3 regions of the Aquitalea sp. FJL05 genome follow, and region 2 is predicted to be linked to each of the others. Evidence: predicted binding sites of a transcription regulator. Region 2 holds the regulator's gene; each other region holds the start of a gene.
The links. Region 2 encodes sigma-54, which starts transcription at its own class of promoters, with help from an activator protein. Its sites were predicted from a motif close to CTGGCACGCTTCATGCTT; they were not measured.
Positions count from the first base shown of each region.

Region 1: the regulator sigma-54 is predicted to act here: its motif matches at 6,252-6,269, upstream of DBR44_RS12315 (flagellar hook-length control protein FliK).
Region 3: the regulator sigma-54 is predicted to act here: its motif matches at 2,425-2,442, upstream of DBR44_RS15310 (ammonium transporter).

Region 1 is NZ_QAJS01000013.1:130,258-139,776, reverse strand. Features, by position in the region: gene DBR44_RS12345 (FliH/SctL family protein) at 1-553, shown strand, start outside; gene fliI (flagellar protein export ATPase FliI) at 537-1,928, shown strand; gene fliJ (flagellar export protein FliJ) at 1,940-2,389, shown strand; gene DBR44_RS12330 (ABC transporter ATP-binding protein) at 2,413-3,453, opposite strand; gene DBR44_RS12325 (iron ABC transporter permease) at 3,450-5,060, opposite strand; gene DBR44_RS12320 (iron ABC transporter substrate-binding protein) at 5,065-6,078, opposite strand; gene DBR44_RS12315 (flagellar hook-length control protein FliK) at 6,302-7,261, shown strand; gene DBR44_RS12310 (flagellar basal body-associated FliL family protein) at 7,368-7,898, shown strand; gene fliM (flagellar motor switch protein FliM) at 7,902-8,906, shown strand; gene fliN (flagellar motor switch protein FliN) at 8,903-9,352, shown strand; gene fliO (flagellar biosynthetic protein FliO) at 9,352-9,519, shown strand, end outside.
Region 2 is NZ_QAJS01000006.1:300,972-310,490, reverse strand. Features, by position in the region: gene DBR44_RS06250 (NAD(P)H-hydrate dehydratase) at 1-760, opposite strand, end outside; gene DBR44_RS06245 (flavin prenyltransferase UbiX) at 764-1,384, opposite strand; gene rapZ (RNase adapter RapZ) at 1,491-2,333, opposite strand; gene hprK (HPr(Ser) kinase/phosphatase) at 2,314-3,270, opposite strand; gene ptsN (PTS IIA-like nitrogen regulatory protein PtsN) at 3,263-3,727, opposite strand; gene hpf (ribosome hibernation-promoting factor, HPF/YfiA family) at 3,849-4,172, opposite strand; gene DBR44_RS06220 (RNA polymerase factor sigma-54) at 4,242-5,672, opposite strand; gene lptB (LPS export ABC transporter ATP-binding protein) at 5,676-6,407, opposite strand; gene lptA (lipopolysaccharide transport periplasmic protein LptA) at 6,404-6,961, opposite strand; gene lptC (LPS export ABC transporter periplasmic protein LptC) at 6,951-7,511, opposite strand; gene DBR44_RS06200 (HAD family hydrolase) at 7,508-8,032, opposite strand; gene DBR44_RS06195 (KpsF/GutQ family sugar-phosphate isomerase) at 8,061-9,041, opposite strand; gene DBR44_RS06190 (monovalent cation:proton antiporter family protein) at 9,258-9,519, shown strand, end outside.
Region 3 is NZ_QAJS01000016.1:311,166-320,684, forward strand. Features, by position in the region: gene DBR44_RS15305 (EAL domain-containing protein) at 1-1,023, opposite strand, end outside; gene DBR44_RS15310 (ammonium transporter) at 1,182-2,384, opposite strand; gene DBR44_RS15315 (extracellular solute-binding protein) at 2,799-3,836, shown strand; gene DBR44_RS15320 (diguanylate cyclase domain-containing protein) at 3,840-5,564, shown strand; gene DBR44_RS15325 (Hpt domain-containing protein) at 5,622-6,542, shown strand; gene DBR44_RS15330 (fumarate hydratase) at 6,836-8,362, shown strand; gene DBR44_RS15335 (cysteine hydrolase family protein) at 8,440-8,967, opposite strand; gene DBR44_RS15340 (GlxA family transcriptional regulator) at 9,092-9,519, shown strand, end outside.

The sequences.
Region 1 (9,519 bases), on a different contig from region 2:
ACTGGAAGCCATTCATCAGGAAGCCTGGCAAACCGGCTACGACGAAGGCGTGCAGGCAGGCCATGCCGAAGGGCTGTCACGCGGCATGCAGCTGGGGCACGACCAGGCCAGCGAACAGTTTGCCCAGTTGTGGACGCCGCTGCAGGAGCTGTCCGGCAATTTCGCCCGCGAACTGGCACGGATGGAAGAAGAACTCTCCGGCTCGTTGCTTAAGCTGGCCATGCAATTGGCCGAGCGGCTGGCTGGCGAACACATCGCCCACAGCGACACCGCCATCGTCGCGCAGCTGCGCCAGGTGCTGGGCGAATTGCCCGCCACCATGAGTCAGGCGCGCCTGCGGGTCAATCCGGCCGATCTGGCCGCCGCCCGTGCATTCTTGCAGCAGGAAACACCGGAAACCCAGTGGCAATGGATAGAGGACGCGCATATCCAGCGCGGTGGTTGCATCATCGATACCTCGTCGCTGCAGCTGGACCTGCGGCTGGCGTCACGGCTGGCCGCGCTGAGTAGTGCCCTGGGGCTGGATGCCGCACAAGATGACCTCGCTGATTGATCGACAACGCGCCTTTCTGGGCGATTGCGGCCGCGCCGCGCAAGAGGCTGCGCTGTGGCAACCCTGCGGCCGGCTGCTGCGCGTCACCGGCATGGTGATGGAGGCCACCGGCATCAAGCTGCCGGTAGGCAGCGCCTGTCAGGTAGAACTGGCCGACAAGCATGTGGTGGAAGCGGAAGTCGTGGGTTTTTCCGGCGACCGCGTCTATCTGATGCCGCTGGCCAATGTCCACGGCCTGTTGCCCGGCACGCCGGTGCGTCCGCTGGCACCGTTACACCCGCCCTGTTACGGGCAGAATGTGGTGTCCGCTCGCGTCAATGGCCCGGCCGGCCGCCAGGTGCCGGTAGGTGAAAGCCTGCTGGGGCGTATTCTCGATTCTCTGGGCCGGCCACTGGATGGCAAGGGCCCCATCCATCCCGAAGCCTATTTCCCCCTGCATAGCCAGCCGATGAATCCGCTGGACCGTTCGCCGGTCAAGCAGGTGCTGGATGTGGGCGTACGCGCCATCAACGGCCTGCTGACTGTCGGGCGTGGCCAGCGGCTGGGCCTGTTTGCCGGCTCGGGCGTCGGCAAGTCGGTACTGCTGGGCATGATGGCGCGCTTTACCCGCGCCGATGTGGTGGTGGTGGGGCTGATTGGCGAGCGGGGTCGCGAGGTCAAGGACTTCATCGAAAACATTCTGGGCGAGGAGGGCATCGCCCGCGCCGTGGTGGTGGCCGCCCCGGCTGACATGCCGCCGCTGATGCGTCTGCACGGTGCGGCTTATGCCACGGCACTGGCCGAGTATTTCCGCGCGCAGGGCAAGGATGTGCTGTTGCTGATGGACTCTGTCACCCGCTATGCCATGGCCCAGCGCGAAATCGCCCTGGCCATCGGCGAGCCGCCAGTGACCAAGGGCTACCCGCCGTCAGTATTTGCCCGGCTGCCGCAGCTGATCGAGCGCGCCGGTAATGCCGCCAACGGTGGTGGTTCCATCACTGGCTTCTATACCGTGCTGTCCGAAGGCGACGACCAGCAAGACCCGATTGCCGACTCGGCACGGGCCATTCTGGATGGCCACTTTGTGCTGTCGCGCGAACTGGCCGAGGCCGGGCACTATCCGGCCATCGATATCGAGCAGTCCATCAGCCGGGTGATGGTGGATGTGGTGCCGCCCAAACAGATGGACCAGGCGCGCTATTTCAAGCAGCTGTATTCGCGTTATCAGCGCAATCGCGACCTGATCAGCGTGGGGGCCTATGTACCGGGCTCGGACCCGGTGCTGGACGAAGCCATGCGTCGCCAGTTGCAGATGACCAGCTTTCTGACCCAGCCCATGCACGAGTCACAGGACTACACCACCAGCCAGTTGCAACTGGACAGTGTGCTGTCGTAAGCGGCTAAGCCATGGCGCAAAGCAAATACACTTTTCTGATCCAGCTGGCCGAGGACAAACAGGCCGCCGCCGCCGAACGCATGCGTCAGGCGCAGGCCAAGGTGCTGGAGGCAATGAACCGGCAGGAGCAGCTGGAAAATTTCCGCAATGAATACCGCGAGCGCTTAACCACCGGCGGCATGAAGGGCATGAGCATTGCCCAGTGGCAGGACTTTCAGAAATTCCTTGGCCGGCTCGACGAAGCCGTACGTATCCAGCAGGGCGATACCGAATTCGCCAAGCAGCGTTTCATCATGGAACGCCAGGCCTGGCGCAACGAGCATAAAAAGCTCAAGGCCTATGAAAAGCTGCTGGAGCGGGAGCGCGAGCGCGAACAGCTGGTGCAGGCGCGGCGCGAGCAGAAAACCACCGATGAATTTGCCACCCGCCGCTTCTGGGACCAGACCCACGGCGAGGACTGAGCCTCGCCGCTGTTGTCACTGGCTCAGGCCTGCAGCAAATGGGCGCGGCCTTGCACCGTCAGCCCCACCATGCTGCCACATGCTGGCAGCGGCCAACTGGCGCTACGCAACTGCAGCGGGCTGCTCAGTTGTGGCAATTGCAGGCTGAGCAGGCTGGAATGGCCGCCAAAATCACACTCCACCACTTGTGCCATCACCGCTGGCGCGGCGTCAGCCTCGGCCTGCAGCGACAGTTGCTCCGGGCGCAGCATGATGCTGCCCTCGCCACAGAACTGTCCGTCATTGATGGCAATCTCCCCCAGCGCACAGTGCGCCCGGCCAGCCTTGATCTGTGCCGGCAGGATCAGTGCCTCGCCCAGAAACAATGCCGTAATCTCGTCGGCCGGCTGGCTGTATAGCTGCTGTGGCGTGCCGGACTGGATCAGCCTTCCCTGACGCATCACGGCCAGCTGGTCGGCAAAGGACAGCGCCTCGGCCTGGTCGTGGGTGACCAGAATGGCGCTGATGCCGGCCTCGCCCAGCAGCTGCGCCACCATCTTGCGCATGGCTGCGCGCAAGCCGGTGTCCAGTGCCGAGAAGGGTTCATCCAGCAGCATCAGCTGTGGCTGTTGTGCCAGTGCCCGGGCCAGCGCCACGCGCTGCTGCTGGCCGCCAGACAGTTCATGCGGCCAGCGCTGCAGCATGTGCTGCTCCAGCGCCACCATCTCTACCAGCTCGGCGATGCGCTGCTGGCGGGCAGGTCCCTTGTCTGACAGGCCAAAGCCGATATTGTCGGCCACCGTCAGGTGGGGAAACAGTGCGCCATCCTGCGCCACATAACCGATGCGGCGCAGATGAGCGGGCAGGGCGCGGCCATCTGCGGCCAGGGTCTGGCCGTTCAGGCTGATGCTGCCGCTGTCGGGAAACTCGAAGCCGGCGATCATGCGCAGCAGGGTGGTCTTGCCCGATCCGGAAGGGCCGACAATCGCCAGCCGGCTGCCGGCGGTGGCATGCAGGGAAACATGGTCGACAGCCTTGACGCTGCCGTAGTGTTTGCTCAGTTCGTGCAGATGCAGGGAGGTCATCGTCCAGCAGTCCGTTTGGAATGGTGATGGAGCAGCCAGGTCAGCGGCAGCGACAGCAGCACCATCAGCAGCGCATAGGGCGCAGCGGCAATGTAGTCGATTTCGCTGGTCATGGCCCAGAAGCCGGTGGCCAGGGTGCGGGTGCCGTTGGGTGCCAGCAGCAGGGTGGCGGTCAGCTCGTTGCTGATGGCCAGAAACACCATGGCCATGCCGGCAGCCGCACCGGGTGCGGCCAGCCGCAGGGTGACCCGCCACAATGCCTTGCCGGGTGTGCAGCCCAGGCTGCGTGCCGCGTATTCCAGCTCGGCCGGTGCCTGGGCGATGCCGGCGCGCAGGCTGATCAGGGCGCGTGGCAGGAACATCAGCAAATAGGCCAGCAGGATGGTCAGCACTGTCTGGTACAGCGGCCGGGCAAAGTTGATGGTAATGGTCACCAGCGCCAGCGCAGTAACGATGCCGGGCAGGGAGCTGGTGATGTAATTGCAGCCCTCCTGCAGGCGTTGCAGGCGGCTGGGGGCGCGCACGGACAGCCAGGCCAGCGGGATGGCTGCCAGCACCGTGAGCAGGGCTCCGGCGGCGCCAAACAGCAAGGTCTGCCGCAGCGCTGGCCACAGCGCATCGTTCTGCCATGCTTCGCGTCCGCCAGACCACAGCCAGTGGCCCAGTGTCAGCAGCGGCACGCCCAGGGTCAGTGCTGCCGTTGCCAGGCACAGCAGCAGGGCCGGCAGGCCCCAGCGCCAGCCCAGCCTGGTTGGTACTGTCTGGCGTGCCGAGCCCGAACCTACGCGGGCGTAACGCGCATTGCCACGGGTGGCGGCTTCCGCGCTGAGCAGCAGCAGACAGCACAGCGCCAGCACGCCCGCCAGCATATTGGCGGCCGGGCCGTTAAAGCTGGACTGGAACTGGTCAAAAATCGCGGTGGTGAAGGTGTCGAAGCGGGTCATGGCATACAAGCCATACTCGGCCAGCAGGTGCAGGCTGACCAGCAAACCACCGCCCCAGATCGCCAGGCGCAGTTGCGGCAGGGTGACACGCCGGAATCTCGCCCACGGGGCCAGGCCCAGCGCCGCGGCACTATCTTCCAATGCCGGGTCCATGCGCCGCAGCGCGGCGGCGGCCGGCAGATAGATAAACGGGAAATAGGCGATGACAGACAACAGCACAGCCGCCGCCAGGCCGTTGAAGGCGGGCAGCAGGCTGATCCAGGCATAGCTGTGCACAAAGGCGGGTACGGCCAGTGGGGCAATGGCCAGTGCCGACCACACGCGTCGGGCCGGCAAGTCGCTGCGCTCGGTCAGCCAGGCCATGGCAATGCCCAGCGCCACGCACAGCGGCAGCGTCAGCACCACCAGCAGGCTGGTGTTGAACAGCAATTCACCCACGCGCGGGCGGAATACCAGCCTGGCCACCGTCTCCCAGCCGGTCTGGATGGAAATGACGATGATGAAGGCCAGCGGCAGCAGCGCCAGCAGTGAGACCAGCAGCGAACTGCCGCTGAGCCACAGTGGCAGCCGCCGCCCCGGCAGCTGCAGGCCCGGAGTGGTGGCTGGGTGGGTAACATCGGCTACCGCGGTGGCAGCCGATGTGCTGGATGACGAGCTGGGCATGGTGTTACAGCAGGCCGGCCTGGGTCATCAGCTCAACCGTCTTGCGGCTGTTCAGGCGGGAAGCATCGATCTTGGGCGCATCCAGATTCTTCAGCGGCACCAGCTTGGGGTTGGACTGTGCGCCCAGGCCCACGGCGTACTCAAAAGAATTCTCGGTACGCAGGATGTCCTGACCACCCTTGCCGGTAACCCATTTCAGGAAGGCCTGGGCTTCTTCCTTGTGTTTGCTCGAAGCCAGCACGCCGCCACCGGACAGGCTGACAAAAGCACCCGGATCTTGTTGCTTGAAGTAGTGCAGCGCGGTGTTCTTGCTGTTTTCACCCGTCTTGCTCTGGTCGCCGAAGTAGTAATAGTGATAAATCACGCCGCCATCGATCTGGCTGGCATTCACCGCCTTCATCACCACGCTGTTGCCCTTGTAGGGCAGGGCGTTGGTTTTCATGGCTTTCAGCCAGGCCAGCGTGGCTGCCTCACCTTTTTGTTCCAGCAGGGCGCTGACAATGGCCTGGAAGTCGGCACCGGCCGGAGCCGCAGCCCAGCGGCCTTTCCATTCCGGTTTGGCCAGATCCAGCAGCGACTTGGGCAGCTCTTTCTGGTTCAGACGGTTCTTGTTGTAAACAAATACGGTGGAGCGCGCGGCAATGCCCACCCATTTGCCCTGGGCCGGGCGGTAAGCGGGGTCAACCTGGGCCAGCGTGGCCGGTGCCAGCGGTGCCAGCAGCTTGGCATTGTCTACCAGCACCATGGCCGGCGAATTCTCGGTCAGAAATACATCAGCCGGCGAGGAAGCCCCTTCCTGCACGATCTGGTTGCCCATTTCGCTGTCGCTGCCATTGCGCACCGTTACCTTGATGCCGGTTTCCTTGGTGAAGCCTTCCACCCAGGATTTGGTCAGGCTTTCATGCTGGGCGTTATACACCACGATACCTTCGGCGCTGGGGGCGGCGTGGGCGCTGCCAGCAAACAGGCTGGCGAGCAACAGGGTGATTTTGGCAAAGCGGGAGGAAGGGCTGGACATCTGGACGGTGCTCCTTGCTGAAAACTGAAAGGAAAGGCCGGGCCGGCGACAATACTTGGATTCATCGTCGGCGCTGACGCTGGAAGGCACTCATTGTAATGCAAAAGATAATGATTCGCATTAATAAAATTAATTGATGATGATTTGGCCGGCTGCGCGCTGTCAGTCTGCAGCTGGCATGCTAATTGCTGCTATGCCTGCATCTTTCCTAGGGGTTTCGGCCATGACGATTACCGTAATTCCGGCGACCAGCGCCAAAACTGCCATGCCGCAAGGGCAGGTGGACGCCAGTCCGCAAGATGGTGGCGGCCTGTTTGCCAGCTTGCTGGGAGCGCAGATCGGCAACCTGAGCAATGCCTTGTCCGGCCAGTCCGCTGGCAGCAGCGACGACAGCAAAGGCAAGCAGAGCAAGGATTCTGCGGCGTCTGATGATGCAAGTGCCGCCGATACCTCTCCCAATATGCTGCTCGCCGCCTTGCCCATGCTGCAGGCGGCCTTGCCGGTGCAGCCGGTACAGGACAAGCCTGCCGTCAGTACCACGCCTGGTGATGTTGCGACTGCCACAATCAAGGACGTGGCTATTGATCCACTGCTGCAGGGTGCGGCGGCACTGAAGCGTCAGCACGGCCTGTCAGCGCAAGAATTGCCGGCCAATGACGGCACTGCGCAGCAATTCTTGCCGCCCAATGCCGATCAACTGGCATCGGCCAGCCAAAGTGCCAACCAGGCGGCGCAGACCGCACAGGCCAGCCAGACCAAGATGTTGACCATCTCCCAGCCGATGACCGACCCCAATTGGTCAAAGGCCCTGGGGGATCAGGTGATGTCCATGGTCAGCATGAAAATGGACAAGGCCACCATTCAGGTCAATCCACCGCAATTGGGGCCGGTGGAAGTCACGCTGAAAATGAATGGCAATGACCAGGCGCAGGTGATTTTTACCTCAGCCGTGCCGGCAACCCGTGAAATAATCGAAAACAACATGCCGAAACTGGTTTCCATGATGGCTTCCAGTGGTATAGCTCTTGCCGATGCACAGGTTTCCAGCGGACAATCCGGGAATCGGCAACAGCAATTCAACCAGAACCAGAATGGCCGCCGCCAGAATGCCGCTGGCAACGATGAAGACGACACGCTGGCAGCCATCCAGTCCGCACGAGGGATACTCAGTATCTTTGCCTGATTTTGCTCAAAAGGGGGCTCTATTCAGTTCGTGCGGAAATCTGGAAAATAAAATAGGGAAATGGCTTAAGCTTTCCCTATAAACCTAACGTACGGACTGATGACCCATGGCAGAAGACAAAAAAGCGGAAAAAGCGGACAAGGGCGAGAAAAAAGCGGGCGGGGGCAACAAGCTGATGCTGGTGGTGGTTATCCTGCTGGTCTTGGTACTGGCCGGCATGGGCGGTCTCGCCTATGTGATGTTCAGCAATATGAACAAGCCGCATGACGGGGCCGCACAGACCGAACAAACCAAAGAAAAACCGAAGAAGAAAAAAGAAGGCCCGCCTATCTTCGAAAAACTGGAAACCTTTGTTGTCAATCTGTCTGGTGGTGATGGCAGCCTGCTGCAAGTGGACATGCAGGCTGAACTGGGCGATGAAGAAGCCAAGAAAAAATTCACTGACTACATGCCCAAGATTCGCAGTGCGCTGATTCTGCTGCTGTCGTCCAAGTCGGCCACCGAGCTGGCCACCCCGGATGGCAAGGTGAAGCTGAAGGCGCAGGTGAAGCAGATCATCAACGAGTCCATGGATGCTGGCGAAGAAGAGCCGGTGCAAAGCGTACTCTTCACTTCCTTCATCATTCAGAAGCAGTAAGCGATGGGCGACGATATCCTGTCCCAGGAAGAGGTGGACGCCCTACTCAGGGGCGTCACCGGCGAGGACGAAGATGATGACAGCGCGCAGGACTCGCAAGGTGTCCGCGGCTACGATATCGGGCGGCAGGAGCGCATTGTGCGCGGCCGCATGCCGACGCTGGAAATCATCAACGAACGTTTTGCCCGCAACCTGCGTATAGGCCTGTTCAATTTCATCCGGCGCAATGCGGAAATTTCCGTGGGCCCGGTACGGGTGCAGAAGTACAGCGAATTCATTCGCAATCTGGTGGTTCCCACCAACCTCAACCTGGTGCATGTCAAACCGCTGCGCGGTACCGGGCTGCTGATTTTTGACCCGGATCTGGTTTTCCTGATCGTCGATAATCTGTTTGGCAGCGATGGGCGCTACCATGTGCGCGTGGAAGGGCGTGATTTCACCCCGACAGAGCAGCGCATCATCCGCCGCCTGCTCGAGGTGGTGTTTTCCGAATGCCAGAAAGCCTGGGAACCGGTACACCCCATCGAATTCGTTTACCTGCGCTCGGAAATGAATACCCAGTTCGCCAACATCGCCACCCCCACCGAAGTGGTGGTGGCCATGACCTTCCATATCGAGCTGGGTGCCGGGGGCGGCGATTTTCACATCTGTCTGCCATACTCCATGGTCGAGCCGATTCGCGACGTGTTGTCCAGCACCATGCAGGCCGACCGTACCGAAGTGGACAACCGCTGGGTCAGCCTGATGACGCACCAGGTACAGGCGGCCGAAGTGGAACTGGTGGCGACCCTGGCCGAAACCAAGGTCACGCTGGGGCAGATTCTCAATTTGAAAAACGGTGACGTGGTGATGCTGGATGTGCCGGAGGCTGTCGTGGTCGACGTGTCCGGCATTCCGGTACTGGAGTGCCACTATGGCACCGTGCAGGGGCGATACGCCCTCAAGGTAGACAAGGTATTGGCCGGGGCTGGTGAATTCGCCGAGCCCGCAGGAGACAACAAGCAATGACTGAGCAGCTAGAAGAAGGCCAGACCGCCGGGGCGGCCGACGACGAAGTATCCATGGATGACTGGGCCGCCGCCATGGCGGAGCAGGAAACCACCGATGCCGAACAGAGTGCGGCCTCGGTGCAGCCGGCAACCAATCTGTTCCAGGAACTGGGGGCCGGCAGCGAGTCCTCGTTGAACGTGCCCAGCAATCTGGACATGATTCTCGACATCCCGGTGCAGCTGACGGTAGAGCTGGGCCGCACCAAGATCGCCATCCGCAACCTGCTGCAGCTGGCGCAAGGCTCGGTGGTGGAACTGGACGGGCTGGCTGGCGAGCCGATGGATGTGCTGGTCAACGGCTGCCTGATCGCCCAGGGTGAGGTGGTGGTGGTGAACGACAAGTTCGGTATCCGCCTGACCGACATCATTACCCCGGCGGAACGCATCCGCCGCCTGCAGAAGTAATGCGCCTATCCTGCCGCCTGTCAGGCCGGCTGGCAGCGTTCTGTCTGCTGTCGGCTTCCGGCATTACCGCCGCTGCGGCATCGGCTCCGGCGGTGCTGGTGGCTGCCTCAAGCCCGACACCTTTTTCCAGCCTGTTGCAGGTGATTCTTGGCCTGGCCGTGGTGCTG
Region 2 (9,519 bases):
GTCCGGCTAGCAGGGCTGCACCCAGCATGCCGCGATTGCCACCAATGATGCATACCGTGCCGTTGCTGCCTTTGTGGCTGTCGCGTCGGCGTTGCAGTGGGCTGGCATCCTGTCGGTTCAGATAGCCTTCGGCTGGTGGTAGCAGCGCTTGCGGGCAGTCGAGTTCGGCCAGTTCGATTTGACCGGCATGGTCGGCACCCGCGGCATAGAACAGTCCCGGTTTGTGGCAGAGAAAAGTCAGGGTATGGCTGGCATCCATGCAGGCCTGTTGTGCCTGCCCGGTGTAAGGGTCCAGCCCGCTGGGGCAGTCCAGGGCCAGTTTCAGGCAGGATAGCTGGTTCAGCCGGGTAATGACGGCCACCCAGTCGGCTGACAGGGGACGGCTCAGGCCGATGCCGAACAGGCCGTCTATCAGCAGGTCTGGCGTGGGGTAGTCGCTTGCCAATTGCTGCAGGGGAATCCCGCCGGCTTGGCGTATGGCCTGCAGTGCGGCCTGGCTTTGCGGACTGGTGGCGGCTTGCGGCAGCAGGATATCCACGCTGTAGCCTGCCTGCATCAGCAACAAGGCAGCATATAGCGCATCACCACCATTATTGCCGGGGCCTGCGGCCACCAGGATGTGTGCGTCGCGGTCCAGGTGTTGGCCCACCCAGTCGGCAGTGGCGCGGGCAGCGCGTTGCATCAGATCGAGGCCTTGTCGTTCGGCTTCGGTTTCGAGCCGGCGCAAGTCCGGCAGGCTCCACAACGCGTTTTCCCGCATGGCTTACTCCTTGTGTGCTTCACCCCAGCGCGGCATCAGGCTATGGGGGATGCGCAGCTGGTCCAGAATGCGTGCCACGACAAAGTCCACCATGTCATCGACGCTAGCTGGATGTGTATAGAAGCCTGGTGATGGTGGCAGGATGACGACCCCCAGCCGGGCCAGTTGCAGCATGTTTTCCAGGTGGATGACCGACAGTGGGGTTTCGCGCGGCACCAGAATCAGTTTGCGGCCTTCCTTGATGCTGACATCGGCAGCCCGCTCGATCAGATTATCACTCATGCCATGGGCAATGGCGGCCAGGGTTCCCATCGAGCAGGGGCAGACCACCATGGCATCTGCCGGATTCGAGCCCGAGGCGACCGGGGCAAACCACTCTTCACGGCCAAACACGGCCAGTTGTTCGGCTTGTGCGCCGGTACGTTCATACAGCCATTGTTGTACTTCGGCGGGGCGAGAGGGCAGCAGCAGATTCATCTCCTGCTTGGCCACCACCTGGGCCGCCTGTGAATATAAAACCCACACGCGGATACCTGCGGCGATCAGTGCATCGATCAGGCGCAGGCCATAAGGCAGACCGGAGGCTCCGGTCAGGGCGACGGTAACGGTTTTGGGTATGGTCATCAGCATCTTCCATGGGCAGGGATCTTGCCGATGCTGTGGGCAGGATCCGCAATGGCCGGGAGGTATGGGGGAGCCGCACTGTCCGGCTGCAGGGGGCCGCGCGGGTTCAGGCTTCGCGGAACAGCTGGCGGTGGCGCAGCAGCACCTGTGAGGCGGGAAAGGCCCGCGCCAGTTGTTCGGTAATATAGACCGAGCGGTGCTGGCCACCGGTACAACCGATGGAGACTGTCAGGTAGCTGCGGTTTTCACGGCTGAATTCCGGCAGCCATTTGGCCACCATGTGACGAATGTCTTCGGTCATTTCAGCGACCAGCGGGTGCTGCAGGAAAAAATCGACAATCGGTTGATCCCGGCCGGTCAGTGGACGCAGGGCAGGGTCGTAGTAGGGATTGGGCAGGCAGCGCACATCGAAGACATAGTCGGCATCCAGCGGGACGCCATGCTTGAAGCCGAAGGACTCGAAGATGATGGTCAGCCGGCTGCTGTCTGCCTCTACCAATTCCTTGATCCAGCTTTTCAGTGCATTGGCCGACAGCTCGCTGGTGTCGATGCGAATGCCCATTTCCTGGATGCTGGCCAGTAACTCCTGCTCCAGCCGGATGCATTCTTCCACCGTGGAGCCGCTGCCGGACAAGGGGTGGCGACGACGGGTTTCAGAAAAGCGCTTGACCAGGGTTTCCGGCTTGGCTTCCAGAAACAGCAGTCGTACGTCCACGCCTTGCTGGCGCAGCTTGTCCACTTCCTGTGGCAATGCGCCGAGCGAAGGGCTGGAACGGGTATCCACGCTGATGGCGATTTGCTCGTAGCCATAGTCGGCATACAGCGACATGGCCTCATGCAGCATGGTGGCTGGCAGATTGTCCACGCAATAATAGCCGGAGTCCTCCAGCGCGCGCAGGGCAATGGATTTGCCGGAGCCGGACAGGCCGCTAATCAATATCAGGCGCATTTTCCTGATCTCTGAGGAAGTTGGTATGGCGTTCGATGAATTCACGCGTGCTGTCGATGCCACGCAGTTGCAGGATGTAATTGCGTACTGCCGCTTCCACCAGCACGGCCAAGTTGCGGCCTGCAGCCACTGGCAGCACCACCTTGCGTACGGTGACACCCAGAATGTCCTGGGTTTCGGACTGGATATTCAGCCGATCCAGTGCCTGCATGGCCTGGTCGTTGGCTTTGACCAGATGGATGATCAGTTTGAGCACCTTTTTCGGCCGGACGGCGGTTTCACCGAAAATGGTGCGGATATTCAGAATGCCCAGGCCGCGCACTTCCAGAAAGTCGCGCAGCAGGGGCGGGCAGCGGCCTTCCAGTGTTTCCGGGCCGATGCGGTAGAGTTCCACTGCGTCATCGGCCACCATGCCGTGACCGCGTGAAATCAGTTCCAGTGCCAGCTCGCTCTTGCCCATGGCCGAGTCGCCCATGATCAGCACGCCGATTTCCAGCACATCGAGAAAAACCCCATGTAGCACTGTTGAAACCGCCAGCGCACGCGCCAGATAGATGCGCAGCACATCCATCAGGTAGGGGCTTTCCAGCGGCGTGCTCATCAGTGGCACGTTATGGGTGTGGCAGTAGTCGCGCAGCAGCTTGGGTACCTGCTGGCCATTGGCCACCATCACCACCGACATGGTCTTGTGGAACAGCTGGTCCAGCGCGGTCTTGGCGGCGGACTGTTCCAGCCGGTTCAGGTAGTCGACTTCGGCCAGACCCAACACCTGTACACGGTTGGGGTGGATGAAGTTGAGGTGACCCACCAGTGCCAGCGTAGGGCGCTGCTCGTCATTGCCGATGGGGCTGTCGGCACCACCGGTGCCGGCCACCCAGGTCAGATTGAGCTTTTGCTGATTGTCCTGATACAGCCGGCGCACGGTGATGCTAGGCATTATTGGTATTCCATGCAGTGAGCAACTGGTAGAGCTCGGCGCGGTTGGTGGCAGTCAGCAATTGTTCGCGCAGCTGTTTGCTGGAGAAGAGCTGGGCCAGTTCCGACAGTACCTGCAGGTGCAGGTCGGTGGCTTGTTCCGGTACCAGCAGTACAAACAGGCTTTGCACCGGCTTGCCATCCGGCGCATCGAAGGGGATGGGGTTCTTCAGCCGAATGAAGATGCCGGCGGCTTCCTTCAGACCACGGGCACGGCCATGCGGAATGGCGACTCCCTGGCCCAGTCCGGTGGAGCCGAGCTTTTCCCGGGCAAACAGGCAGTCGAAAATTTCACTGCGCGCAATGCCGTGGGTGTTTTCGATAAGGAGGCCCACCTGCTCGAAGACGCGCTTCTTGCTGGCGACATCCAGGTCCGGGAGGATGTGATCCTGTGTCAGGATTTTGCCGATCAGGCTCATAGGAATGTGTGCACGCGGCTACAAAAACTGGCCAATTCTACGTTGCCTTCATCAAAATGAAAAAGGCTCCGTGCAAATAAAAACGGGAACCCGCTGGGTTCCCGCATCGTCGGTCAGGTGATTACAGGGTGGCTTCCGGTTGAACCTGCGGAGTCACGCGGTGTTCGCTCTGTTTTTCCTTGTGCTTGAGTACCTGTCGATCCAGCTTGTCCATCAGCGAGTCGATGGCAGCGTACATATCGGAGTCGGTGGCTTCTACGTGGATGTCCTTGCCGGAGAGGTGAACGTTGACTTCTGCCTTTTGCACCAGCTTGTCTACCGACAGTGTGACGGTAACGTCGATAACGTGATCGACATGGCGGGTGATACGTTCCAGCTTGCTTTCCAGAAATTCGCGGAGGGCCGGGGTTACTTCGAGGTGGAGACCGGTTACTTTGAGGTTCATACCCTAACTCCTTCTTGTGTTGACTGCCCGGTCGGGTCGGCCGGGCAAGCGGATATTCTTCAAGGCGTCCTACAATGCCTTGCGCAGGTTGACCGGTGGAATCTGCATAGCTTCACGATACTTCGCAACGGTACGTCTTGCAACCTGCATGCCCTGTTTACCCAATTCGTCGGCAATGGCGCTGTCAGAAAGTGGCTTGGCCGTATTTTCGCCGTCTATCATGCGGCGGATATGGGCCTTGATGGCAGTGGCCGAGCATTCGCCGCCACTGTCGGTTTCCAGGGAACTGCCGAAGAAATATTTCAGCTCGAACAAGCCGCGCGGGCAGAGCAGGTATTTCTGGGTAGTCACCCGGGAAACGGTTGATTCATGCAGTCCCAGCTCGTCTGCGATATCGCGCAGGATGAGCGGACGCATGGCCACTTCTCCGTGTTCAAAGAACGCTTGCTGCCTTTCCACTATAGCTTCCGACACTTTCAGGATAGTGTCAAATCGCTGCTGGATGTTCTTGACCAGCCATTTTGCTTCCTGCAGGCGGCCGGAAAGCTCGCCTGCACCGGCACGGTTTTCCGACAGCATCTGGGCATACAGCTGGTTGACCCGCAGCCGGGGTACGGCACCGTTGTTGAGTTCGGCCACCCAGCGGCCGCGGCGTTTGCGCACGGTGACATCGGGGATGACGTAGTGCACGTCCTCGCCACCGAAACCGGCTGCCGGATGGGGGGTCAGCCGGGCGATCAGTTGCTGGGCCTGGCGGATGGCGGCGTCGTCGACGCCGAGTAGGCGTTTGAGCCGGGTATAGTCGCGATTGCCCAGCAAACCGAGGTGTTCTGCCACGATCTTGCGCGCCAGGGCATGGCCGTTTTCCTGCGGTGGCAGACGGTCCAGCTGCAGGCAGAGCGATTCGGCCAGCGAGCGCGCGGCGATGCCGGCCGGATCGAACTGCTGCAACAGGCGCAGGCCGACCATCAGTTCGTCGGCTTCCAGCTCCAGTTCCAGCGGCAAATGACTGGCCAGTTCTTCCAGATCGACGCTGAGAAAGCCGTTGTCGTCCAGTTCTTCGATCAGCAATTGCACGATGGCCTGATCGCGGGTGGGGAGCGTCAGTTCGCCCAGCTGGGCCAGCAGATGTTCGCGCAGGCTGACCGGGCAGGGGACGTTGAGCATGGGGTCGAACTCGTCGTCGCCGTCGTTGCGGCGGCTGCCGCTGCCCCAGTCGGTGAGTTCGCCGCTGCTGTCGTCACGCGGGTTGCTGTCGCTGTCATTGCTGTCGGAGGCGGGCGTGCTCTCTTCTCCGGCCGCCGGCGTGTCGCTGGTACTGGTGCTGCCTTCTTGTGTCGGGGTGTCGTCGCCGCGTTCCAGCATGGGGTTGTCCAGCAGGAAGCGCTCGACTTCGGTTTGCAGGTCGAGGGTGGACAGCTGCAGCAGCTTGATCGACTGCTGCAGTTGCGGGGTAAGCGTGAGTTGCTGTGAAACCCTGAGCTGTAGTGACTGTTTCATGGCTTACAGGTGGAAGTGTTCGCCAAGGTAGACCTGGCGCACTTTCTCGTTGTTGACCAGTTCTTCCGGTTCGCCGGAGGCCAGTACCGAGCCGTCGCTGATGATGTAGGCGCGGTCACAGATGCGCAGGGTTTCCCGTACGTTGTGGTCGGTAATCAGTACGCCGATGCCACGTTGTTGCAGGAAGGTGATGATTTTCTGGATGTCGATCACGGCAATCGGGTCGACGCCGGCAAAAGGCTCGTCCAGCAGGATGAAGCGCGGGCGGGTGGCCAGTACGCGGGCGATTTCCACCCGGCGTCTTTCGCCGCCGGACAGCGACAGGGCATTGCTTTCGCGCAGGTGGGCGATATTGAGGTCGTCCAGCAGCAGGCTGAGTTCCTTTTCCAGCTTGTCACCTTTGTAGCCGGCGATTTCCAGTACGGCGGTGATGTTTTCCTCCACCGTCATCTTGCGGAAAATCGAGGCTTCCTGCGGCAGGTAACCAAGGCCAAGGCGGGCGCGCTGGTGGATGGGCAGGTGGGTGATGCTGCTGCCATCCAGGGTGATTTCACCTTCATCGGCGCCGATCAGGCCGACAATCATGTAAAAACTGGTGGTTTTGCCCGCGCCGTTGGGGCCGAGCAGGCCGACCACTTCGCCGCTCTGGATCTGCAGGGCGACATCCTTGACGACGGTACGTTTCTTGAAGCGCTTTTTCAGCCGCTCGACTTTCAGAATGCTGGGGCCGCTCATGGTGCGTTTCCGTCGGGTTTCTTGGCGGCAGGGGCGGTGGTGTCCCTGGGCTTGGGCTGGATGATGGCGGTGACGCGGCCGCCATTGCTGCTGGCGCCGCTGCTGACTTCATACAGCTCGGTTTCGGTGTTGTAGGTGATGACGTTGCCGATGACCAGATCGTTGCCGCGCTTGACGCGGGCATTGCCGGTGAGGACGGCGACATGGCTGACCGTGTTGTAGTCCAGTTGGTTGGCCTGGCCTTCAATCCATTCGTTTTTTCCATCCATTTTCTGGCGGAACAGTACCTGACGCCCGGTGGCCTGCATGGTCTGGTTGCCCTGCTTGTCCTGGGTGACGGTGGCGCGGTCGGCGTTCAGTTTCAACGTGCCTTGCACGATGATGACATTGCCCTGCCAGACGGTAACGCCCTTGAGCTGGTCGAGATTGCCGCGATCTGCACTGATTTCAATGGGTTTGTCGCGGTCGGCCTTTTCGGCGTGTGCACTGTGGCCCGCGCACAGGGAAAGCGCCAGCAAGGCCAGGCGGGCGTAAGTGCGGCATTTATTTTTCATAGGTGACCTTTGCATTGGACAGCAGCTGCAATTGGCCGGTCTGCTGTTCATAGATGAAGCCGACGGCACTGCCGCTCGACTTGCCGTGATAGAAGTGGGTCAGCGTGGCGGCCTGCGCGATGTGGCGCACGGTATCGATACGCATATTGCTGCTGACCACGCGGGTTTCCGGCTGCTCTGCACTGGCCGGCTGGATCAGCGTGACTTTCTTGTCAAACAGCGCCTGTCTGGTCTTGCTGTTATAGCGCCCGCTTTCGCCAATGGCGTGGTAGGCGAGTACACCGTTCTTGTAGCTTTGCAGGTCCGGCGTTTCGAAATAGGACTCGGTGCGGTCAGGGTACTGCCACATGCGGCTGGCAATCATTTTTTCCTGCAGCATGCCCTTGGGGTCGTAGCGGGTAGCGACGACAGCATCAACCACGACTTCCGGCTTGTTGGGGTCGAGTTCGCGCTTGCTGGGCTCCCAACGCGATACGGTATCCAGCCAGACCGTCAGCAGGCCGGTGATGAGGACCAGCAGGATGGGAAACAGCCGGTGCGAGCGGATCATGCCAGATACCTGGCCAGGATGGCATCGAAGTTGCCCTGAGCCTGCATGATGAGTTCGGCCAGTTCACGCACCGCACCCTGGCCACCGGGAAAACCGGTGACGTAATGGGCGTGCTGGCGCACCAGGGTGGGGGCGGCCGGTACCGCCACGGCCAGCCCGACACGGCGCAGCACCGGCAGGTCGATCAGATCGTCACCGATGAAGGCGCATTGTTCGGCGCTGACATTGGCCTGCTCCAGCAATTGGGCCAGCGCTTCCTGCTTGTTGTGGATGCCGCCGAAATAGAAATCGATGCCCAGCGCGCGGGCGCGATGCTCGACACAGCGGTCGGCCCGGCCGGAGATGATGGCCAGCTTGACCCCGGTGGACTGCAGTAGCTTGAGGCCCAGCCCGTCCTGCACGTAGAAGGATTTGCTTTCTTCGCCCTGGGCGTTGTAGTAGATGCGGCCGTCGGTCATGACGCCGTCCACATCCATGATCAGCAGCTTGATTTTGCGGGCTTGTTCGGTGATGGCTTGCATGAGTTTCCTTGTGGGTGGGCTAGCGGAGCTAGACCACGCCGGCCTTGAGCAGGTCGTGCATGTGGATGGCACCGGCCAGTTTGCCGTCGGCATCCACTACCAGCAGGCTGGTGATGCGACGCTGCTCCATCAGGTGAACCGCTTCGGTGGCCAGCTTGCTGTGCAGGATGGTTTGCGGGGCGGGGCTCATCACCTGGTCGATGTTCAGGTCGTAGATATTGCCGGAATGTTCCAGCGTGCGGCGCAGGTCACCATCGGTATAGATGCCGCAGATGACATTGTCTGCGTTGGCGATGGCCACCATGCCCAGTCGCTTGTGCGACATTTCCAGCAGGGCGTCTTTCAGCGCGGTGCCGGGGGCGACACGTGGCAGCTCTTCGCCACTGTGCATCAGATCCTTGACGTGTACCAGCAGGCGGCGGCCCAGGCTGCCACCGGGGTGCGACAGGGCGAAGTCTTCCGGGCCGAACTGGCGCGCGTCCAGCAGGGTTACCGCCAGGGCATCGCCCAGTGCCATTTGTACGGTGGTGCTGGTGGTGGGGGCCAGGCCCAGCGGGCAGGCTTCCTTTTCCACCTGGGTGTCCAGCAGAATGTCGGCTTCGCGTCCCAGCGAGGAGGCCGGATTGCCGGTCATGGCGATCAGCACCAGGCCCTTGCGCTTGAGAGCGGGCAGCAGGGCGACCACTTCGCCGGATTCGCCGGAGTTGGACAGGGCGATGACCACGTCCTGTGCGGTAATCATGCCGAGGTCGCCATGGGCCGCCTCGGCCGGATGAACGAAGAAGGCCGGGCTGCCGGTACTGGCCAGGGTGGCAGCAATCTTGCGGCCGACATGGCCGGATTTGCCCATGCCAGTCACCACGATGCGGCCGGTGCAGGCCAGAATGGCCTCGACTGCTCGCAGAAAGTCGCCGTTCAGACGGCGCGACAGTGCCAGAATGGCGTCGGCTTCGGTGTGCAGCACTTCGCGTGCCAGGTCGAGTCGTGATGTTGCTTGAGCATTTTCCATGGGGGAAAGTATATCAAAGGTTATAATCGGTGGAGTCACAAGCTGGTGCATCTTTTGCTTGTCGGCTGATTAACAATCATTGCGCGGCACCGTTTTAGCCCTTGTGGCGACTGTTTCATACCGGGGTCGGGCGCGATTTATCTTTTAGAGTCCGGCTGGCCCTGTCAGCACCATGTCCTTATTTCTTGCCCGGTTTTACAGGAGATTGTCGCACCAATGCATTCGCTTGCTCCCATTGTGCTGGTTCTGCTGGCCGCCGTACTGTCCGTTACCCTGTGTCGCAGCCTGCGGGTGCCGCCGATGCTGGGCTATCTGGTGGTGGGCTTTCTGGCCGGCCCCGGCGTGACCAGCCTGATTCCGGATGGCGAGGAAACCCAGTTTCTTGGTGAGATCGGCATTGTTTTCATGATGTTCTCCATCGGGCTGGAGTTCTCCCTGCCCAAGCTGCGGGCGATGCGGCACCTGGTGTTTGGTCTGG
Region 3 (9,519 bases), on a different contig from region 2:
CGGCAGCGCCTGCTTGGGCAGCGTGCCATCACGCATGCCGGCCAGCAGGGCGGTGGCCTCGGACAGCGGCAGCAGCTGTCGGCGCAGCCACCACCAGCAGAAGCCGCCGGCCAGCATGGTCAGGCACAGCGCCAGGCCAAACAGTTGCTGTTGCAGGGTGCGGATGGGGGCGAAGGCTTCTGTCGTCGGCAAGACCGCCTGCATCAGCCAGCCGGTGGACTGGATGCGCACGCTGGAGGACAACTCGGCGATCCCGCGCGAACTGACGGCAATGCCCGACCCCTGGTAACCGGACAGATAGCGGTCATACAGCGGGTTGATCCCGGGCGGCGGCCCGGCCTTGAGCAGGCGTTGCTTATCCGAGGACATGATGTAGCGGCGGCTTTGTGGTGCAGTAATGAAGAAACTGCCGGTGGCACCATAGCGCGCCGCACTGATGTCATCCAGAAAATTGGGTTGCGCCAGATTGGTGATCCCCATGATCATCCCCACCAGCTTGCCATTGGCATCCAGTAGTGGTTCCAGCATGGAAATCACTGGTTTGCCAGTGTACTGGCCTTGCATTGGCTCGGTGATATAGCGTCCGCCGTGCTGCATGGCCAGCTGGAAGAACGCGCGGTCGGTATAGGAGCGACCGTTGCGGCCCAGGCTTTCCGGGATGCTGGCTTTCACCTGGCCATTTTTGTCCAGTACCACGATGCCCCAGTTGAACATCATCAGCAAAATGGGCCGCCGTTGCAGCTCGGGCTGGATGGCGTCCGCAGTGACCGGCTTGCCCTTGAACTGTGTGGTGAGGGACTGCAATGCCTGTACCCGCTCCCTTACTGAGCGGTCCACTTCGCGCGCAGCCAGCGATACGGTAGAAAACTGCTGGGCGGAAATGGTGTCTTCCATCTGCTGGCGCAGACTATGGCTGATCAGCAGGGTGGCCAGCCACAAGGTAATGACCAGTGCCAGCAGCATGCCAAGTGTGATGCGAGTGCGCAGGGAGCGCCTGCCGTGCGGGGAGAATTGCGTGCTCATGATTCCGGTAGCTGCCTGCGGGTAATGCTTCTCGTCAGCATAGCGGAGGCCCTGCGCGCTGTGTGTCTTCTTGTCGGACAAAACCGCCAATGTCTGAGGCGGATCAAGATTATGACATCGTGGTCGGGCCCGTACGGCAGGCCCGACCGGCCAGTCAATTACCAGTTGGTTTCACGGTCCGGTGTGGCCGTGATCTGGTGGATGGTGAGGTCGGCCCCGTTGAACTCTTCTTCTTCATCCAGCCGGATGCCCACAGTCTTGCGCAGCACGGCATACACTACATAACCGCCGCCAAAGCCGATGGCGATGCCGCCTGCCGTGCCCAGCAGCTGGGAAACCAGGCTGACGCCGCCCAGGCCACCCAGTGCACTCTGGCCGAAGATGCCGGCAGCAATGCCGCCCCAGGCACCGCAGATGCCGTGCAGCGGCCATACCCCTAGCACGTCATCAATTTTCCAGCGATTCTGGGTCTGGGTGAACAGCCAGACAAACATCGCACCTGCCGCCAGCCCCACCATCAGCGCACCCAGCGGATGCATGATGTCCGAGCCGGCACACACCGCCACCAGGCCGGCCAGCGGGCCGTTATGGATAAAGCCGGGGTCGTTCTTGCCGGCCCACATCGCGCTGAGCGTGCCGCCCACCATGGCCATCAGCGAGTTGATGGCCACCAGCCCGGAAATGCCGTTCAGTCTTTGTGCGCTCATCACGTTGAAGCCGAACCAGCCGACGATCAGAATCCACGCTCCCAGTGCCAGGAAGGGAATGGAAGAGGGCGGATGGGCCGAGATGCGGCCTTCCTTGCTGTAGCGGCCACGGCGCGCACCCAGATTGAGTACGGCAGCCAGGCCGATCCAGCCACCCACTGCATGTACCACCACCGAGCCGGCAAAGTCGTGGAAAGGCTGGCCGAAGCTGTGGCTGAGCCAGTCCTGCACGCCATAGTGGTTATTCCAGGCAATGCCTTCGAAGAAAGGGTAGACCAAGCCGACCAAGAGGAAGGTGGCAGCCGATTGCGGGTGGAATTTCGCCCGTTCGGCAATGCCGCCGGACACAATCGCCGGAATGGCGGCGGCGAAGGTCAGCAGAAAGAAAAACTTCACCAGTTCATAGCCATTGTGCTGGGCAATATGGCTGGCATCCCCCAGGAAGTTCACCCCATAGGCCACGCTGTAGCCGACAAAGAAATAGGCAATGGCCGACACGGCAAAGTCGGTCAGGATCTTGACCAGGGCATTGACCTGGTTTTTCTTGCGCACGGTGCCCAGTTCCAGAAAGGCGAAACCTGCATGCATGGCCAGAATCATGATGGCCCCCAGCAGCAGGAACAGTACGTCGGAAGGTGAATTCGAGTTTGGCATGGCGAGTCCCGTTGTTGTCGGCTTTTATGGGGCTTCCTTAAAGCAAGGGGAATGCCAGCTTGTCGCCATCGGCACCAGTTTGAACCGTGGTTGCTCGAAAATGGTGACAGCACTGCCCGCTTTCGGTGATGCCGAGTGTGGCTTGGGATGGTGCTGCTGGTGCGTTGATGCACCAAAACGGTGTTTTGTTGTGAGTCCGTGCTGTTAATTGGTGCGTTAAAGATAAAAAGCACCGCTTCGGTGCGTGGCGACACGGCTGCGATCCCGCTCGGTGTTGCTGCCGGGCGCATGGGCCGGCCAGACCGGCCAGCTGCCGCCGTGGTCATTTGATCGAATTTTCGTAAAAATACTTAGGTATAAGGGATGACAAGCAGCTACATTCAAACGGTGAATTGAAAAAGAAGAAATGCAATCGTGGCATTCAATAAATTCAGCCTGCTTGCGGGGGTAATCGGCTGCCTGTTGTGCTGCCAACTGGCCATGGCCAAGGACGTGCTGCGCGTGCTGGCCTGGCCTGGCTATGCCGATCCGGATGTGGTGCATGCCTTCGAACAGCGCTTTCAGGTGAGCGTGGAGGTGACTTTTGTCGATTCGGACGAGGCGCTGTGGGCGAAGATGCACGCGTCCACCGGCCCGCGTTTCGATGTGCTGGCTGCCAATACCGCCGAAATGCAGCGCTATTTCGCCGCCGGTCTGCTCAAGCCGCTGGACCCGGCCTTGCTGCCCAATACCCGCCGTCAGCTGCCGCGCTTTCGCAATCTGGCGGCCATTCCCGGCTTGCAGCAGCAAGGCCGGCTGTATGCCGTTCCCTTCACCTATTCCACCATGGGCATCATCTACGACCGGCGGCAGTTTCCCGTACCGCCCGACACGATGAATGTGCTGTGGGACCCGCGTTATCGCCACAAGGTGCTCGACTTCAATAGCGGACAGCACAATTTCTCCTTTAGCGCGCTAGCCAGCGGCATCGAGCAGCCCTTTACGCTGAGCGCGGCGCAGCAAGGCAGGCTGGTGCAGCGGCTGATTGCGCTGCGGCGCAACGTACTGACTTTTTACAGCCTGCCGGAAGAAGGGACGGAATTGTTCATCCGCCACAAGATCGCGCTGATGTTTGGCAACTACGGCACCCAGCAGCTGAACTCCCTGCGTCAGGCCGGGGCCGATGTTGGCTATGCCATCCCGCGCGAAGGCGTGCTGGCCTGGCTGGACTGCTGGGCCATGACCGCAGCCAGCAGCCAGCCACGGCTGGCACAGCAATGGATCAACTACATGCTGGAACCCGCAGTCAGTGCCCTGCTGCCGACCCGTCAGGGGCTGGCCAATACCCTCAGCGCCAGCGACGAACTGAAACCCGGTGCCAAAGTGCTGTGGTTGCAGCCGGTGGAAAATGCCGCGCAGCGTGAAGCGCTATGGCAAAAAATCTATTCCGGCGACCGGCCGGGGAGCTTCTGAATCATGCGCTCCGGTCTGCTGGTGAAACTGGCGCTGCTACTGGCGGTGTTCGGCATCCTGTCGTCCGGCCTCACCGGCTATTACGCCTTTACCGCCAACCGCACCATGCTGGTGTCGGCGGCGCAGGGCGATTTGCTGATGGCTGCGCGCGGGGTGAACCGCCGGCTGCAACAGGCCGAGGAAGAGGCCGCCGATGACGCCATGCTGCTGGCACGGCTGGTGCAGGTGGCCCAGGTGATCAATAGTCATGGCGGCCAGCAGGCACAAGGGGCGCGCGACGAACTGGCGCAGGCATTTGCCGGCATGCTGGCGCTGCATCCCGAATACTTGCAGGTCAGGCTGATCGGTGCGGCTGACAACGGGCTGGAACTGGTCAGGGTAGACAGCAGTGGCGGGCTGACCCTGCGGGTGGCGGGCGCGGATTTGCAGGAAAAAGGCCACTTCCCCTATGTGTTTGAAACCCTGGCCTTGCCGGCCGGGCAAATCTACCAGTCAGCCATCGGCATCAATCACGAACGGGCCGCACATGACGCCGAAGGACGCCCCGGCATGATGGTGGCGACGCCGCTGCCGCGCAGCGACGGCCAGCCGGGTGGGCTGCTGGTGATCAGTCTCGATCTGCAGCGGCTGCTGGGACAGCTGCGTGCCGACTTGCCCAAGGGCTATCAGCTGTATATGGCCAACCGCTGGGGCGATTTTCTGGTCCACCCCGACCCGACGCAAACCTTCGGTTTCGAGCAGGGCCGCCGTATCCTGATGCAGGACAGCTTTGCCGCCACCCAGCCCCTGTTCGAGCGCAAGCTCAACAATCTGGCGCTCAGCGGGCTGGAACAGCCACAGCAGGCCGCAGACCGGGTGATGGCTTTTGTGCGCCAGCCGGTGGGGCTGGGCAATCGCGATGATTTCGTGGTGACCGGGCTGGTACAGCCGCTGGATGCGGTGCTGGAAAGCGCTGCGCCGCTGGGGCTGCGCATCATCCACATGGTACTGGCCTTCAGCGCCATCGCCATCTTGCTGGCGGTGGTGTTCGCCCGCGCCTTGTTGCGGCCGATCAACACCCTGGCGCAGGCCGCCAGCAGTTTTTCCGAAACCCAGCTGCAGCAGGTGCTGCCGGTGGAGCGCAATGATGAAATCGGCGTACTGGCGCGCAATTTCGAACGCACGCAGCGGCAGATCAACAGCCACATGGCCAGCTTGTACGACAATCAGCGCGAACTGAGCTATCTGGCCCACCACGACAGCCTGACCGGGCTGGCCAACCGCGCCTTGTTCTTCCAGCGGCTGGAGCAGCTATTGCAGCTGTCGCAGCGTAATGGCGCGCCGTTCGCCGTGCTGTTTGTCGATCTGGACCACTTCAAGGAAGTGAATGACCGCCATGGCCATGCCATCGGCGACCAGGTCTTGCAGATTGTCGCCCGCCGCTTGCTGCATACCGTGCGCGGCAGCGACATGGTGGCGCGCATGGGGGGGGATGAATACCTGATCCTGCTGCAGGGCAACTTCACCGATGCGGCGCTGGGCGAGCTGATGTACAAGCTGCGGCTGAGCATCGGCGAAGCCATCACCGTGGCCGGGCAGCGGCTGGAAGTGGGGGCCAGCATTGGCTACAGCCTGTACCCGCGTGATGGCACCACGGCCGAGCAACTGGTCAACGAGGCCGATCACGCCATGTACCATGTCAAGGCCAGCCAGCGCGGCGGCGAAGCCAGCGCCTTGCCCTGTGGCTAGGCTATGTTGCATGAGCCGCCGCCGGCGGCGCCTCCTTACATGCTCGGGAAGATGCCGATGAAAAGAGCCACTTCCACACACCTGCGCCAGCGCAAGCAGGCAAATCCGCAGCAGCGGCCTATGGTCGCCATGTGCTTGCCACAATTGCTGGCACAGCTGCACGGCAGCTGCCGCCAGTCGGCAGCGCAACAGGGCCTGGCCTGGCAGCTGGACACCGATGCCGTGCTGGCACCGTCCTTGCTGCTGCACTCGCTCGCCTTGCAGCAGCTGTTGCAGCAACTGCTGGCTGCCAGCATCCGTTACACCCGCCAGGGTGGCCTTCTGCTCAGGACGCAGCTGCTGGCACAGCAGCAGATGTGCCAGATCATCACCATCGAAATCATGCATGAGGGTAGTCAGGATGATGGCCCGGCGGTGGCATTGGCCGCGCTGTTGCAGCAGCCGGATACCGCCCGCAAGGCCGGACAGCATGCCGCCAGCTGGCATAGTATTCGCCGTCTGGCTCGGCTGAGCGGTGCCAGGCTGCAGCTGGAGCATGGTAGCGGGCTGGGCTGCCAGCTGATTGTGCAGCTGCGCGCCGAGGTCGTCGAAGCCGCCATGCCGGCACCGCCTGTGGACGAATCGCTGCCGGTGCTGGATCACCGCGTGCTGCGCGTGCTGTATCAGGATGACTGGTCGCAACAACGAGCACTGTTGCAGGCTTTTCTGCATGACAAGCAGGCCGACCTGCATGCGCTGCTGCAAGCCTGGCACAGTGGCGACCTGCAGGCTTTGGTGCTGCTGTCGCACCGGATCAAGGGTGCCAGCCGCAATGTGGGAGCGGCCGCGCTGGCACAGGCTGCCGCACAGGTGGAGCAGGCCGCCCGTGGCCAGCACCACGCCAGTTTGCCTGGCTTGCTGCGGGCGCTGGAGCAGGCGCTGCAATCCTTTGCCAGCGTGCTGCAGCGGGCACAGGATGGACCGCTGATTGATATCTGAGAACCTGCTCACGCTCTGCGATACTCGGGTGATCCTGCGTTGAAATGGCGTTCAAAATGCTCATGGACGCCATGTCCATTGCGCTTTTTCACGCCCTTTCGCCTTGTCTGACCCTTCGTTCCCTAGATCATGAATACCTTCTAATCCCGGCGCAGGCATGGCGCAATGCAGCGTAAGGCCCTAAAATAATCCGACAATTCCTAAGAGCGTGTCCGCGATCGCGCCATGCCGCCTCATCCATGCGGCAGATCGTGTACAGCTTCTAACAGCCCACTACGCTGGAGAAACCTCTCATGGCCGTTATCCGTCAGGATGATTTCATTCAAAGCATCGCCGATGCTTTCCAATACATCAGCTGCTACCACCCCAAGGACTATATCGACGCGCTGTACCAGGCGTATCTGCACGAAGAAAGCCCGGCGGCCAAGGACGCCATGGCGCAGATCCTGATCAACAGCCGCATGTGTGCCGAAGGCCGTCGCCCGATCTGCCAGGATACCGGCATCGCCGTGGTGTTCCTGAAAGTGGGCATGAATGTGCAGTGGGATGCCACCCTGTCGGTACAGGAAATGGTCAACGAAGGCGTGCGCCGCGCCTACAACAACCCGGACAACAAGTTGCGCGCTTCCGTGCTGCTGGACCCGGCTGGCAAGCGCCAGAACAGCAAGGACAACACCCCGGCCGTGGTGCACTTCGAGATCGTCGAAGGCGACGGCGTGGAAGTGACCTGTGCGGCCAAGGGCGGCGGCTCGGAGAACAAGTCCAAGTTCTACGCACTGAACCCGTCCGACAGCATTGTCGACTGGGTGGTCAACACCGTGCCCACCATGGGCGCTGGCTGGTGTCCGCCGGGCATCCTGGGTATCGGCATTGGCGGTACGCCGGAAAAAGCCATGCTGCTGGCCAAGGAAAGCCTGATGTCGCACGTGGACATCCACGAGCTGAAAGCCAAGGCTGCCAGCGGTGCCGAGCTGTCCCGCGTTGAACAGCTGCGCCTGGAAATCTTCGAAAAAGTGAATGCGCTGGGCATTGGTGCGCAGGGCCTGGGTGGCCTCACCACCGTGCTGGACGTGAAGATTCTGGACTACCCGACCCACGCTGCCAGCCTGCCGGTCGCCATGATCCCCAACTGCGCCGCCACCCGTCACATCCATTTCCATCTGGATGGCAGCGGCCCGGCTCATCTGGCTACGCCCAGCCTGGAAGACTGGCCGGAAATCACCTACGACACCAGCAATGGCAAGCGCGTTGATCTGGACCAGATCACCAAGGAAGAAGTGGCCAGCTGGCAGCCGGGCGATGTGCTGCTGCTCAACGGCAAGATCCTCACCGGTCGTGACGCCGCGCACAAGCGCATGGTGGACATGCTGAACAAGGGCGAGGCGCTGCCGGTGGACTTCACCAACCGCTTCATCTACTACGTCGGCCCGGTTGACCCGGTGCGTGACGAAGTGGTTGGCCCGGCAGGCCCCACCACTGCCACCCGCATGGACAAGTTCACCCGCCAGATGCTGGAGCAGACTGGTCTCCTGGGCATGATCGGCAAGGCCGAGCGTGGCCCGGCTGCCATCGAAGCCATCAAGGACAATAAAGCGGTGTACCTGATGGCAGTGGGCGGTTCGGCCTACCTGGTGTCCAAGGCCATCAAGGCCTCCAAGGTGGTCGGCTTTGCCGATCTGGGCATGGAAGCCATCTACGAATTCGAAGTCAAGGACATGCCGGTAACGGTGGCAGTCGATTCCAACGGTATCTCGGTACACAACACCGGCCCGGCGGAATGGCGCGTGAAGATTGGCAAGATTCCGGTCAACAAGGCCTGATCCTGCTTCTTTGCCTTTCAGTAATCAGAAACCCGCCATCCGGCGGGTTTTTCTATTTGGGCTGAGAGAGGGGCGCTTCAGGCCAGTGCTTGCGCCGCCGTCGGCAGGGCCACACGGATAGACAGGGCATTCAGCGCAATGGCGTGCAGCATCTGGTCCACCGTGGTGCAGCAATCGGCCAGCACCGCCACCTCGTACTGAGCGGCTGCGGGTGACAGGGCGGTATGGGTCACGCAGTTCTGCGTCATCATGCCGCACAGCAGCAGCTTGCGGCTGCCAAGTTGATCGAGTGTTGCCTGCAGCGTGGTCTGATGAAAGCTGTCGGCGGCCTGCTTGATCACCATCGGTGCCTGCGGGGCGGCGGCCAGAATACGCGGGTGGATGGCCACGCCCGCGCTGCCGGCATTGAAGAAAGGCGCGATGCCCTTGCTGCCGTCGGCCACGTGCTGGACCAGAATCACCGGCATCCCCAGTGTGTTGGCCCGTTCGATGGCCGCCACACAGTTATCCAGTACGGTTGCCGTATTCCACAGCGGATATTTGCCGTCGGGGAAATAGTCGTTCTGCAGATCGATCACGATCAGTGCGCTGTCTTGTGCTGTCATGTGCATGCTCCGGTTTCAGGTGGTCAGGCGCTCATTATCAGCACCGACGACAGACTGCCATAGTGGCCCGCTTGCCATAATACGTTAAGATCGGGCCAATCCTGTTTCGCGCTGGTATCCCGCCATGTCCACCCCCGTCATTGCCGTTGTCGCCTTTGCCCAGATCAGCCCCTTTCACCTGTCGGTGCCTTGCGTGGTGTTTGGCGATGCCCATCCGGGCTTGCCAGCATTCGACCTGCGGGTGTGCAGTGCGGAAGCCGGTGAGCTGCGCACCAGCGCCGGTTTCAGCATCCACTGTGAGCATGGTCTGGAAGCACTGCTTGCTGCCGACATCATCATCCTGCCCAGCTGGCAGGCTGGCCGCGCGGTGCCGCCGCCCTTGTTGCTTGCCCTGCAGCAGGCAGCGGCGCGTGGTGTGCAGATCGTCGGCCTGTGTCTGGGGGCTTATGTGCTGGCCGAGGCCGGCTTGCTGGATGGTCGTGCGGCCACCACGCACTGGGCCTATGCCGATGACTTTGCCCATCGCTATCCGCAGGTACGGCTGGACCCGGC